One region of the Halomonas halophila genome, then DNA from elsewhere that is predicted to be linked to it. Evidence: predicted binding sites of a transcription regulator. Region 1 holds the regulator's gene; the other holds the start of a gene.
The links. The regulator FNR, encoded in region 1, switches genes on or off when oxygen is low (the NO sensors DNR and NnrR bind a similar motif). The targets are predictions, from matches to a motif close to TTGATNTANATCAA.
Positions count from the first base shown of each region.

Region 2: the regulator FNR is predicted to act here: its motif matches at 4,456-4,469, upstream of hemN (oxygen-independent coproporphyrinogen III oxidase).

Region 1 is NZ_CP129121.1:2,851,750-2,857,452, forward strand. Features, by position in the region: gene QWG60_RS13445 (sulfite exporter TauE/SafE family protein) at 1-15, shown strand, start outside; gene QWG60_RS13450 (oxygen-independent coproporphyrinogen III oxidase) at 104-1,072, shown strand; gene fnr (fumarate/nitrate reduction transcriptional regulator Fnr) at 1,142-1,885, shown strand; gene ttcA (tRNA 2-thiocytidine(32) synthetase TtcA) at 2,189-3,100, opposite strand; gene QWG60_RS13465 (3'-5' exonuclease family protein) at 3,187-3,807, opposite strand; gene QWG60_RS13470 (putative nucleotidyltransferase substrate binding domain-containing protein) at 3,849-5,675, opposite strand.
Region 2 is NZ_CP129121.1:142,781-148,483, reverse strand. Features, by position in the region: gene QWG60_RS00650 (adenosylcobalamin-dependent ribonucleoside-diphosphate reductase) at 1-1,857, opposite strand, end outside; gene QWG60_RS00645 (hypothetical protein) at 2,099-2,662, opposite strand; gene hemN (oxygen-independent coproporphyrinogen III oxidase) at 2,996-4,381, opposite strand; gene QWG60_RS00635 (Rrf2 family transcriptional regulator) at 4,576-5,034, shown strand; gene QWG60_RS00630 (invasion associated locus B family protein) at 5,093-5,656, shown strand.

The DNA.
Region 1 (5,703 bases):
GCCGGGCAGCACTGAACCGCTTTCGCCGTCGCGCTTGACCCAGCGCAACACCGCCCGCTTCCGCGACCGCTAGCCTGATGGCATGCACTCCCGGAATCCTGCCATGCCCGTCACCGCTCCTTCCGACTTCGGCGCCGACGACTACGCCGCGGCGCTGGCCGCCAGCAACGCCGACGCCCGTCCCCTGTCGCTGCATCTGCGCCTGCCGCTGCGCCACGATGGCGACGCGCGCGTCGATCACACCAAGGGCATGGACCCGTTCGAAGTCGACCTGGCCCGACTGGATCGCGAGATGGTGCTGGTGCGACGCTGCCTCGCCCCCGATCGACGGCTCGAGGCCCTGCACTGGGGCGGCAGCCTGCCCCCCTGGCTGAGCCTGTCGCGGATGAGCGGGCTGGTCGATCGGCTGGCCTCGCGCTTTCCCTTCGAATCGGGACATTGGCGCGACTTCACCGTCGAACTCGATCCCCGTGCCACGGATCTTCTCACCCTGCGCCATCTGGAGGCACTGGGCTTCAACCGCCTGAAGCTGGTCATGCGCCTGCCGAGGGCCGACCGCCCGGAAGCCCTGACGCGGCTGCAGTCACGCATCGAGCCGCTGCTCGACGAGAGCGTCCGCATGGGCTGGCACTCGCTGAACCTGGTGCTGATCGTGCCGCCGGCGACGCCCGAGCAGGAGGCCGCCGCGGCGCTCGCCACGCTGATGGCCATGACGCCGCCACGCCTCTCGCTGCGCCCGGACCCCGCCTGGCAGGAAGGCGAGTCGACGCTGCCGGCGACACTGCTGGCTCGGATCGAGGACCGCCTGGCCGGAAACGGCTATCGGTCGCTGGGAGGCGGGTTCTACGCCCGCCACGGCGCCGCGCTGGAGGACGCCCGGGCGCAGACGCGACGCGAGCAGGCCCGCGACCGGCTGGGGCTTGGCCCCGGTGCCATCTCGCGGCTGCCCGACGCCGTGGCCTGCAACGCCGGCTCGGCCGAGGACTATGCCGCGGCGCTGGATGAGGGGCGACTGGCCACCGCATCGGGGCACTGGTCGCGCTGCCGCCGTTCGGGCGCGGGACACGGCTAAGGGATGCTATGCCCGGGCGGGTGCTATCCGCCATAATGGGGAAGGCAAGCCCCGATCAAGGAGGACAGCATGCCCGATATCGCAGCCGGCAGGCGCCGCTCACTGCTGCACGAGACCCGCTGCCGGACCTGCAGCCTGAGTTCCCTGTGCCTGCCCCTGGCCCTCGAACTCGAGGACATCGATCAGTTCGATGCCATCATCCGCCGCCGTCCGCCGCTCAAGAAGGGCGAGTCGCTTTTCCGTCAGGGCAGCCCCTTCACCAGCGTCTATGCGGTTCGCTCCGGCAGCCTCAAGCAGATCACCAGCGAAGGCGGCGGCATGGATCAGCTGACCAACTTCTATCTGCCCAGCGAACTGGTGGGGCTGGACGGCATCGACGAGTCGACCTATCCCGGCTCGGTCATCGCGCTCGAGACCACCACCGTGTGCGAGATCCCCTTCGATCGCCTGGATGCCCTGTCGGAAAGCCTGCCGGAGCTGCGCGCCCAGCTCTACCGCAGCATGAGCAAGGAAATGCGCGACGACCGCCGCATGATGCGCCTGCTGTCGCGCAAGACCGCCGACCAGCGGCTGGCCACCTTCTTCGCCAGCCTCTCCGACCGCTTCCGGCGCCGCGGCTACTCCGCCTACAGCTTCCGGCTCTCCATGTCCCGGGCCGACATCGGCAACTACCTGGGGCTGGCCGTGGAAACCGTCAGCCGCATCCTGGGCCGCTTCCAGCAGCAGGGCCTGGTGGCCGTCTCCGGCCGCGAGGTGAACATCCTCGACCTGGACGCCCTGGCCGAGCTGGCCGAGGAAGAGGGCTGCCGCTGACAGCGCCAAGCGCCAAGCGCCAAGCGCCAAGCGCCAAGCGCCAAGCGCCAAGCGCCAAGCGCCAAGCGCCAAGCGCCAAGCGCCAAGCGCCAAGCGCCAAGCGCCAAGCGCCAAGCGCCAAGCGCCAAGCGCCAAGCGCCAAGCGCCAAGCGCCAAGCGCCAAGCGCGGCAGGATGATGTCATGGCCATTCCTGACGTCAACGAAGAAACCCACAGGACTCGACGTCCCGTGGGTTTCTCATTGGCTTCCTCGACATCTGCCGCCCGTTACTGAGCAGCCGGGCGCTTGCCGCTAGGCGCTACTCACTCGTTATGCAGATCGATGCGGTCGGCCTGCATCTTCGCCTGCTTGTCCTCCAGCCCGGCGAAGTCGAACAGCTCGCGGTCGGCCAGCTGCGAGGGGGCGACGTTGGTGACCGCCTTGAACATGCTTTCCAGACGGCCGGGATGCTTGGCCTCCCACTCGGCGAGCATCTCCTTGACCACCTGACGCTGCAGGTTCGGCTGCGAGCCGCACAGGTTGCAGGGGATGATCGGGAAGGCCATGCGCTCCGAGAACTCGGCAATGTCGGCCTCGCGGCAGTAGGCCAGCGGGCGGATGACGATGTTCTTGCCGTCGTCGGAGAGCAGCTTGGGCGGCATCGACTTGAGGCTGCCGCCGAAGAACATGTTGAGGAACAGCGTCTCGAGGATGTCCTCGCGATGATGACCGAGCGCGATCTTGGTGGCACCGATCTCCTCGGCATAGCCATAGAGGGAGCCGCGGCGCAGCCGCGAGCACAGCGCGCAGGTGGTCTTGCCTTCCGGGGTCTTCTCCTTGACCACCGAGTAGGTGTCGCGCTCGAGGATATGGTAATCGACGCCGAGCCCGTCCAGGTACTCGGGCAGCACATGCTCGGGGAAGCCGGGCTGCTTCTGGTCGAGGTTCACCACCACCAGCGAGAAGTTCACCGGCGCGTTGCGCTGCAGATTCCGCAGGATCTCCAGCATGGTGTAGCTGTCCTTGCCGCCGGACAGGCACACCATCACCTTGTCGCCCTCGCGGATCATGTCGAAGTCGATGATGGCGTTGCCGACCTGGCGCCGCAGACGCTTCTGCAGCTTGTTGAACTCGCGCTTGGCCTTGGCGTCGGGCGCCTCGGCGGACAGGGTCGACGGCTCGGCCGAAGCGGCCTCATCGGCGGGACGGGGATCGAAGGTCACGGCATCTTGCATGGTCGGGGCGCTGCCAGGGCAATCGGGGAAAGGGAAAGGGCGCCTATCCTACCACCCTGCCGCCAGGCTGGCGACGTGGCGCGCGTTCAGCCGCTGCGGCGCTCGAGCAGCGCGTCGCGGTCCAGCCGCAGGTGCATCAGGGCCGTGGTCACGGCGGTGCCCAGCACGCTGTGGCGCCCCATCAGCGGCACCTCGAGCTGCGCGGCGACCCGCTCGAAGGCCGGTGCCACCTCGAGCCGCGAATGATGATGGTAACGCTGGTAACGCTGGACCAGGTCGATGCCGGCATTGGGCAGGTCGAAGCCGAATCGGGCGCGCAGCGGGCGGTTCAGCAACGCCAGGTCGCGATCCAGCCGCCAGCCGACCAGCGGGCGATTGCCGACGAAGTCGAGCAGCCGCGCCAGGGCCTGGTCGAGCGTCACGCCGTCGTCGAGATCGATGCCGCGCAGGCCGTGACGCCGCAGCACCTCGGCGTCCACGCCTTCCGGGCGCGTCAGCCGCAGCTCCAGCGACTCGCTGGTCAGCACCCGATCGCCGCGCAGGCGCACCGCGGCGATCGCCAGCGGCTCGGCGCTGCGCACGTCGCCGCCGGTCGACTGCACGGCCAGCGCCACCAGCTCCTCCCCCGTATAGGGGCGGAACAGCCAGCCATACTGGCCATGGGCGTGGCGGTGGCGGTCGACCAGGCGGCGCAGGGTCTTGAGCATGTCGATGTCCTTGTCGTGTCGAGAGGCGGCGGCCGGCCACCTCAGGTGTATTCGAGGTGATAACGATGGGAAATCCGCTGCTTGAAGTCCTTGACGATGTGCAGCGCCTCGCGCAGCAGGTCACGCTCCAGCGACGACAGCGACTGGACCACGACCCGGTCTGGCTCGCCGCTCTCGTCGCCGCCGTCGCCCTCCAGCCGCGCCAGCTGCTGCTCGAGGCGCAGCTGGGTGAACAGCGACAGCGCCTCCCCCAGGTCTTCGGCGAAGCGCTCCTCGAGCCGCCCGTCGGCGGCCAGGGCATCGAGGCGATCCAGGGTGCCGGTGGCGAGGATGCCGCGCTCCAGCGCCATGACCCGCACGCCATGCACGATGGGAAAGATGCCGCCCTTCTTGATGTCGATGCCGTGCTGGGGCTTCTTCAGCGAGCCGAACAGGGTCAGCGGCGTGGAGAAGCGCATCACCGGCCGGGCGAAGTAGGAGAGCAGCAGCTCGTCACGGGAGGCCGCCTCGAACAGCGTCTCCCTCACCCGCTCGAGCAGTGCCGGATTGCCGGCCACCGCATGAGCGTCGAGCATGATCGCCAGCTTCATCAGGCTGTCGCCGTCGCGGGCCTCGACCCAGCGCGCGATGCGCGCCTTCCACTGGCGCTCGGTGCCCACCCAGTCCGGGTTGGAGACCATGATGTTGCCGGGGCAGCGCGGGTAGCCGAGCGAGACCAGGGTCTCGGTGAACTCGGCCATGCGCTCCATGCAGTCCGGCCACGCCAGGTCGTCGTCGAGGATCAGGCCGTTGTCCTGGTCGGTCTTGAGCATCTGCTCGCCGCGCCCCTCGCTGCCCATCACCATCAGGCAGCTGTCGCGCCTCAGGGACTCGGGCATCGAGAAGTCCCAGGCCTTGTGGATGATGCGACCGTTGAGCGCGGCCAGCAGCCCCATGGCGAAGCGCAGCTTCACGCCCTGGGCCATCAGCGCACCGGCGAGCTCGGCGGTACGGCGGCTGGCGGAGGCCAACTGCTTCAGGTCGCCGGCCTGCTCGACCTGCAGGCTGACCACGTGGCTGCGGCTGGAGAAGTAGCTGAGCACGTCGGTCAGCTCCACCACGCCCACCGGCGCCTCGTCCTCGACGATCACCACCCGCTCGATGCGCCGGCGGGTCATCAGCACCAGCACCTCGAACAGGTACTGATCGGGCCGGGCGGTGATCAGCTCCTCCCCGGCCAGCGACGACAGCGGTGTCTCCTGGCCGAGCCCCTCGAGCACCAGGGCGTCGAGCAGGTCGGTCTTGGTGACCATGCCCGGCCCGGCCTCGCCCTGCACCAGCAGGCTGTCGACCGCCTCGTCATGCAGCAGACGCACCGCCTCGGCGATGGTGGTCTCGCCGCCCAGGCAGCGCGGCGGGCGCATGCAGTCCTGGGCCCGCGCCAGCATGAAGCCGGCCATGGTCACCCCGCCGGCCGCGCGCTGCTCGGTCAGCAGCCGCGCCTTGTCGGCGAGACGCTGGCGGAAGAAGGCATCGAAGGCCGGATAGGCGTCGCACAGCTCGAGAAACAGCGCCCGGGGCAGCAGGTAGCACAGCGATTCCTGCTCGGCACGGAAGCGATAGCGACTCTGGCCATTGAGAATGCTGATGGCACCGAACAGATCGCCGCCGGTGTAGTGGCCGATGCGCTGGCGCTCGCCGGGCTGGGTGGTGTCCAGCTCGGCGACCTCGCCCTTGTGGATGAGGAAGACGTTCTCGCCGGGCTGCCCCGCCTCGAGGATGATCTCGTCGCAATCGAAGTAGGCCAGGTCGAGACCGCCGCGCACGCGCTCCCGCCCGGCCTCGTCGAGCAGGCTGAAGGGGGCGTGGGAGAGATCGACATCGACCATGGAAGCGGGTCCTCGTGCCGGGAATCGC
Region 2 (5,703 bases), 850 kb from region 1:
CTCGTAGGCGAAATCGGTGGGCACGTTGACGGTCTTGGAGATCGCCGAGTCGATCCAGGCCTGGGCGGCGGCCTGCACCGCCACGTGCTGGGCCGGCGAGACGCCGTCGGCGGTGACGAAGTAGTCCGGCAGGTCACTCTCCACGGCCTCGGGGGCGACGACATGGCGATAGGCCGCCAGCTCGAAGGAGACCACCTCGATCTGCTCCTTGGTCTTGCGCCCGGCGCGAATGACGTTGCGGAAGTAGCGATGCGAGAAGGACGGCTCGATGCCGTTGGAGGCGTTGTTGCCCAGCGACAGCGAAATGGTGCCGGTGGGCGCGATGGAGCTGTGATGGGTGAAGCGCGCGCCGTGCTCGGCGAGCTCGGCCACCAGCTCGGGCTCGACCTCGGCGACCTTCTGCATGTAGCGGCTGTAGCGGGCGTGCAGGATTCGCCCCGGCACCCGGTCGCCGGCCTGATAGCCGTCCTGCTTGAGCTCCGGGCGCTCGCGCAGCATGCGCGGCGTCAGCTCGAACGACTCGGCCAGCACCGGCGCCATGCCCTTCTCCTTGGCCAGCGCCAGGGCCTGCTTCCAGCCCTCGACCGCCAGCACCCGGCTGACTTCCTCGGTAAAGGCCAGCGACTCCGGCGAGCCGTAGGGCAGCTTGAGCATGGTCAGCGCCGAGCCCAGCCCCAAAAAGCCCATACCGTGGCGGCGCTTGGCCGCGATCTCGCGGCGCTGGCCGTCGAGCGGCAGGCCGCTGATCTCCACCACGTTATCGAGCATGCGGGTGAAGATCGCCACCACCCGGCGGTAGCGCTCCCAGTCGAAGCGCGGCGCCTCGCCGAAGGGCTCGAGCACGAAGCGCGTGAGGTTGATCGAGCCCAGCAGGCAGGCGCCCTCGGGCGGCAGCGGCTGCTCGCCGCAGGGGTTGGTGGCGCGGATCTCCTCGCAGAACCAGTTGTTGTTCATGCGATTGACCTGGTCGATCAGGATGAAGCCCGGCTCGGCGAAGTCGTAGGTGGAGCGCATGATGGTGTCCCACAGCCCGCGGGCGCGGACCGTCTCGACCACGCGGCAGGCCACCCGGCCCTGGTCGTCGAGGGTGTAGCCCTCCTCGACCACCGGCCAGTCGCGGTAGATCAGTTCGCTGTCGTCGACGTCGTCCTTCTCGGCGGGATGCAGCGGGAACGCCAGCGGCCAGTCGGCGTCGGCGCGAACCGCCTCCATGAACTCGTCGGTGATCAGCAGGCTGAGGTTGAACTGGCGTAGCCGGCCGGCCTCGCGCTTGGCCTCGATGAAGCTCTTCACGTCCGGATGGCCGACGTCGAAGGTCCCCATCTGGGCGCCGCGGCGCCCGCCCGCCGAAGCCACGGTGAAGCACATCCTGTCGTAGATATCCATGAACGCCAGCGGGCCGTTAGTGCCGGCCCCGGCGCCGAACACGAAGGCGCCGCGGGGACGCAGGGTCGAAAAGTCATAGCCGATGCCGCAGCCCGCCTTGAGGGTCATGCCGGCTTCCACCACGCCCTCGAGGATGTCACGCATCGAATCGTGGAGGGTGCGCGAGACCGTGCAGTTGATCAGGCTGACCGCCGGCTTGACGGCCTCCGCCCCGGCGTTGGCGACAATGCGCCCGGCCGGGATGGCGCCGTTGTCCAGCGCCCAGCGGAACTGGGGCAGCCAGGCCTCGGCGTCGTCCTCCACCGCGGCCAGCGCCCGGGCCACCCGCTCCCGGGTGGCGGCGGGGTCGGCGTCCACCGGCCGGCCGTGACGGTCCTTGAGGCGATACTTGCTGTCCCAGATATCGAGCGAAGGCGCCTGCAGCGGCACCTCGTCGACGCTGGGCGCATCCTTGGCAGTGGTGGTACGCATCGATTCTCTCTCATGTGCGGTGAAAACGGCAGCGGTCGCGCACGACCGCCTGTCGCGGAGCATCCCGGCGGCGGAGGTCGCATGGCACGGGCCCGCTCCCGACGGCGCGATATCTGACTACCATATATAGACGAAAATCACTCTCAACACACATGATATGGATCATCCGCCCGAGCCGCGGACGAAAGAAAGCGCCCGACCGTGAAGGTCGGGCGCCAAGCTTGGCATCAGGCAACACGCGTCAGAAGCCGCCGCCGGCACCTGAACCGGTACCACCGGCTCCGCCACCTCCTCCAGCGTTGCCACCATTACCACCGGCTCCGGAACCACCGCCGCCGCCGGAACCACCACCGCCGCCGCCGGAACCACCACCGCCGCCGCCGGAACCACCACCGCCGCCGCCGGAACCACCGCCGCCGCCGGAACCACCGCCGCCGCCGCCGGAACCACCGCCGCCGCCGCCACCATTACCGCCGCCGTCACCGCCGCCGCCATTACCGCCGCCGTCACCCCCGCCACCATTACCGCCATCGCCGCCGCCATCGTTACCATTCGTTGGTGTGGTGGGTGCGCCAGTGGGCGTGGTGGGCACAGTCGGCGCGGGAATGACCTCCTCGCTCGGCACGGCGGCAATCAGGGGCAGGAAGGTGCCGTCGCATCCGTCCAGCAGCCCACCGCCGCAGCCACCACCGCCGCCCCCGGCGGCCGGCGCCGGCAGGTCCTCGAGCAACGCGTCAATCTCGGCATCGGTCAGGCTCCCCGACCCGGCCGGCTCGGTCAGTTGATCGTTGGCGACCCTCGCCATCTCGTCTTCCGAGAGCGTGCTGCCCCCGGAACCCTCGACTCCCGACTGCGCCTGTACGCCGGCGGCTGACAGACAGCCCACGGCGACGACCAGGGCAGCCAACTTGAACCCTTGCATCTCGCCCTCCCCCGCCGCCGGCCCTCGCCGTCGACGCGACATAACGCCATACAACATTTTGTTACACGCAAGCTAAGCATCGTCACAGAACGCAGGCTTCACCATCGGAAGGGCCGCTGATTATCGCGACGAGGGAATCAGGCAAACGGCTGCCTGGCAGACGGCAGGAAACTCGTACCGGGGTGACAGGGCGATCACGCTCCCCTGGGACCACGCCTAGACGGTCCGGGAGTAGCGCACCTTGTCGCCGTCCAGGTAGGCATCGAAGACCATGGCCAGGTTGCGCAACATCAGACGGCCGGCCGGGCGCACCTCGAGGCGGCGCTCGCCCAGCGTGATCAGGCCATCGTCACGCATCGGCGCCAGGGCCTTCAGGGCATCGTCGAAGTGGCCGGCGAAGTCGATGCCGTGACGCGCCTCGATGGCATCGACGTCCACGCGACCATGGCACATCAGGGCGTGGATGACGTCGCGGCGCAGGCGATCCTCGTCGTCGAGCCGGTAGCCGCGCAGCACCGGCAGCCGCCCGGCCTCGAGGCGCTCGCGATAGGCGGCGATCTCCTTGACGTTCTGGCTGTAGCCGTCTCCGACCTCGCCGATGGCGCTGACGCCAAGCCCGATCAGATCGCAGTCGGCGTGGGTGGAGTAGCCCTGGAAGTTGCGCTGCAGGGTACCTTCGCGCTGGGCCCGGACCAGTTCGTCGTCGGGCAGCGCGAAGTGGTCCATGCCGATGTAGACGTAGCCGGCGTCGGTCAGGCGATGGATGGTCAGCTCCAGTAGCTCGAGCTTGCGCTCGGGCGGCGGCATGTCCTCGTCGCGGATCAGCCGCTGGGCCTTGAAGCGCTCGGGCAGATGGGCATAGCTGTAGGTGGCGATGCGATCCGGCCGCAGGGCGACGATCTTGTCCAGGGTGGCCGCGAAGCTGGCCACGGTCTGGCGTGGCAGGCCGTAGATCAGATCGACGCTCACCGAGTGGAAGCCGGCGTCCCGGGCGGCCGTCATCAAGGCGGCCACCTCGGCCTCGCCCTGGACGCGGTTGACCGCCGCCTGCACCTCGGGGTCGAAGTCCTGAACGCCGAAGCTCAGGCGATTGAAGCCCAGCGCACGCAGCTCATGCAGCTGCGACGGGGTGACGGTACGCGGGTCGACCTCCAGGGAAAACTCCCGGGCCTCGGGGGGCGCGAAGCGAAAGCCCGCCGCCAGGGCCTCCATCAGCTCACCGAGCTGGGCAGTGTTCAGATAGGTCGGCGTGCCGCCACCCAGGTGCAGCTGGGCAAGCGTGCGCTCACTATCGAAGAGTTCGGCCTGGAGACCGATCTCGCGCTTCAGCAGGGCGAGATACTCGGCCGCCCGCTCGCGGCGATGGGTGACGATCTTGTGGCAAGCGCAGTAATAGCAGAGGCTTTCGCAGAAGGGGACGTGCACGTAGGCCGACAGCGGCTTGGGCGCGGCGACGCGATGGCTCTGGGCGGCCTGGGCCCGATAATCGTCCTCGGCGAAGGCGGCATGGAACTGCGGCGCCGTGGGATAGGAGGTATAGCGCGGCCCGGGGCGGTCGTACTTCTCGACGAGGGGGCGGATGAACGGCTGTGGCTGGGGCATGATCGGACCTCCATGAACGCTGCCCATATTATGCCAGCCCGCCCGCGGCCCCACGGGTACCACCCGGCGCCGGCTTGATGCCGGTCAATTCACCGCCGCCGATCGCGGCGAAACGCCGCGGCGACGCGACGTGCCGGGAGCCCGCCCTCGCCGTGATAGAATGAAGACCGCTTCCCGCCGCGTCCGGAGACCCCATGCGCCTGACCCGATTCACCGACTACTCGCTACGCGTGCTGATCTATCTGGCCGTGAAGGGGCAGGACGAGGAGCGCGCGACCATCTCGGAGATCGCCGAGCGCTTCGCCATCTCGCGCAACCATCTGATGAAGGTGGTGCAGGAGCTCAATCGGCTCGGCTACCTGACCGCCACCCGCGGCAAGCACGGCGGCCTGCGGCTGAAGCGGGCGCCCGCCGAGATCTCGCTGGGCGGGCTGGTGCGCGACACCGAGCCCGACCTCAGCCTGGTGGAATGCTTCCGCGACGGCAACGCCTGCACCATCACCCCCGCTTGCCGGCTGAAGCCGATCCTCGGCGAGGCCCTGGCGGCCTTCCTGTCGGTGCTCGACCGCTACACCCTCGCCGACCTGCTGGGCCAGCAGCGCGCCGAGCTGGTCCAGCTGCTGAATATCGAGGACGCCTCACAGGCCTCGTAAGGCCGACAGCTTCGACACCGCGTGCTAGTCTCCCGACGCCACGGTCATGGATGCCCGCATGTTCTCCTCACGCCCCTTCCTCTCTTGCCTGATGCCTCTCTCGCTAAGCGCGCTGATGGGCATGACCCTCGCCACCCCGGCGCTGGCCGGCAGCTACAACGTCGACGACGCCCGAGCCCACGGCGACTGGCACTCGCTGGTGCTGCGGCTGGGGAACGAACGCCACGTGCGCGCCATCGAGCAGCACAGCTATAGCGACAGCGTGTTCAGCGTCAACGCCACGCCGGACGCCTGCGATCGCCCCTGGCTCGAGCTGCGCGTCGAGCTCGACGAGGTCCAGGCCGAGACCGGCACCGTCAACCGGGTACCGGTGGACCTGCTGATCGATGAGGGCTGGGTCCACCAGGGCCGGGCCGAGTTCATCACCGAGCGCGGCAACAGCGGCTTCTACGCGCGCCTGGTGCTGCCCGACACCGACGAGGTGCTCGACGAGATGCGCGGCGGCGAGACGCTGCGCCTGCGCCTCCATCGCGCCGAGGACGACCACTGGTTCCTGGTCTTCAGCCTGGACGGCGCCGACGCCGCGCTGGCCCGCATGGAGACGCTCTGCCGCGCGGGGTGAGCCCTCGCCGTTATTTTCCCGCCCAACGCAGGACGCCCCCGCCGCAA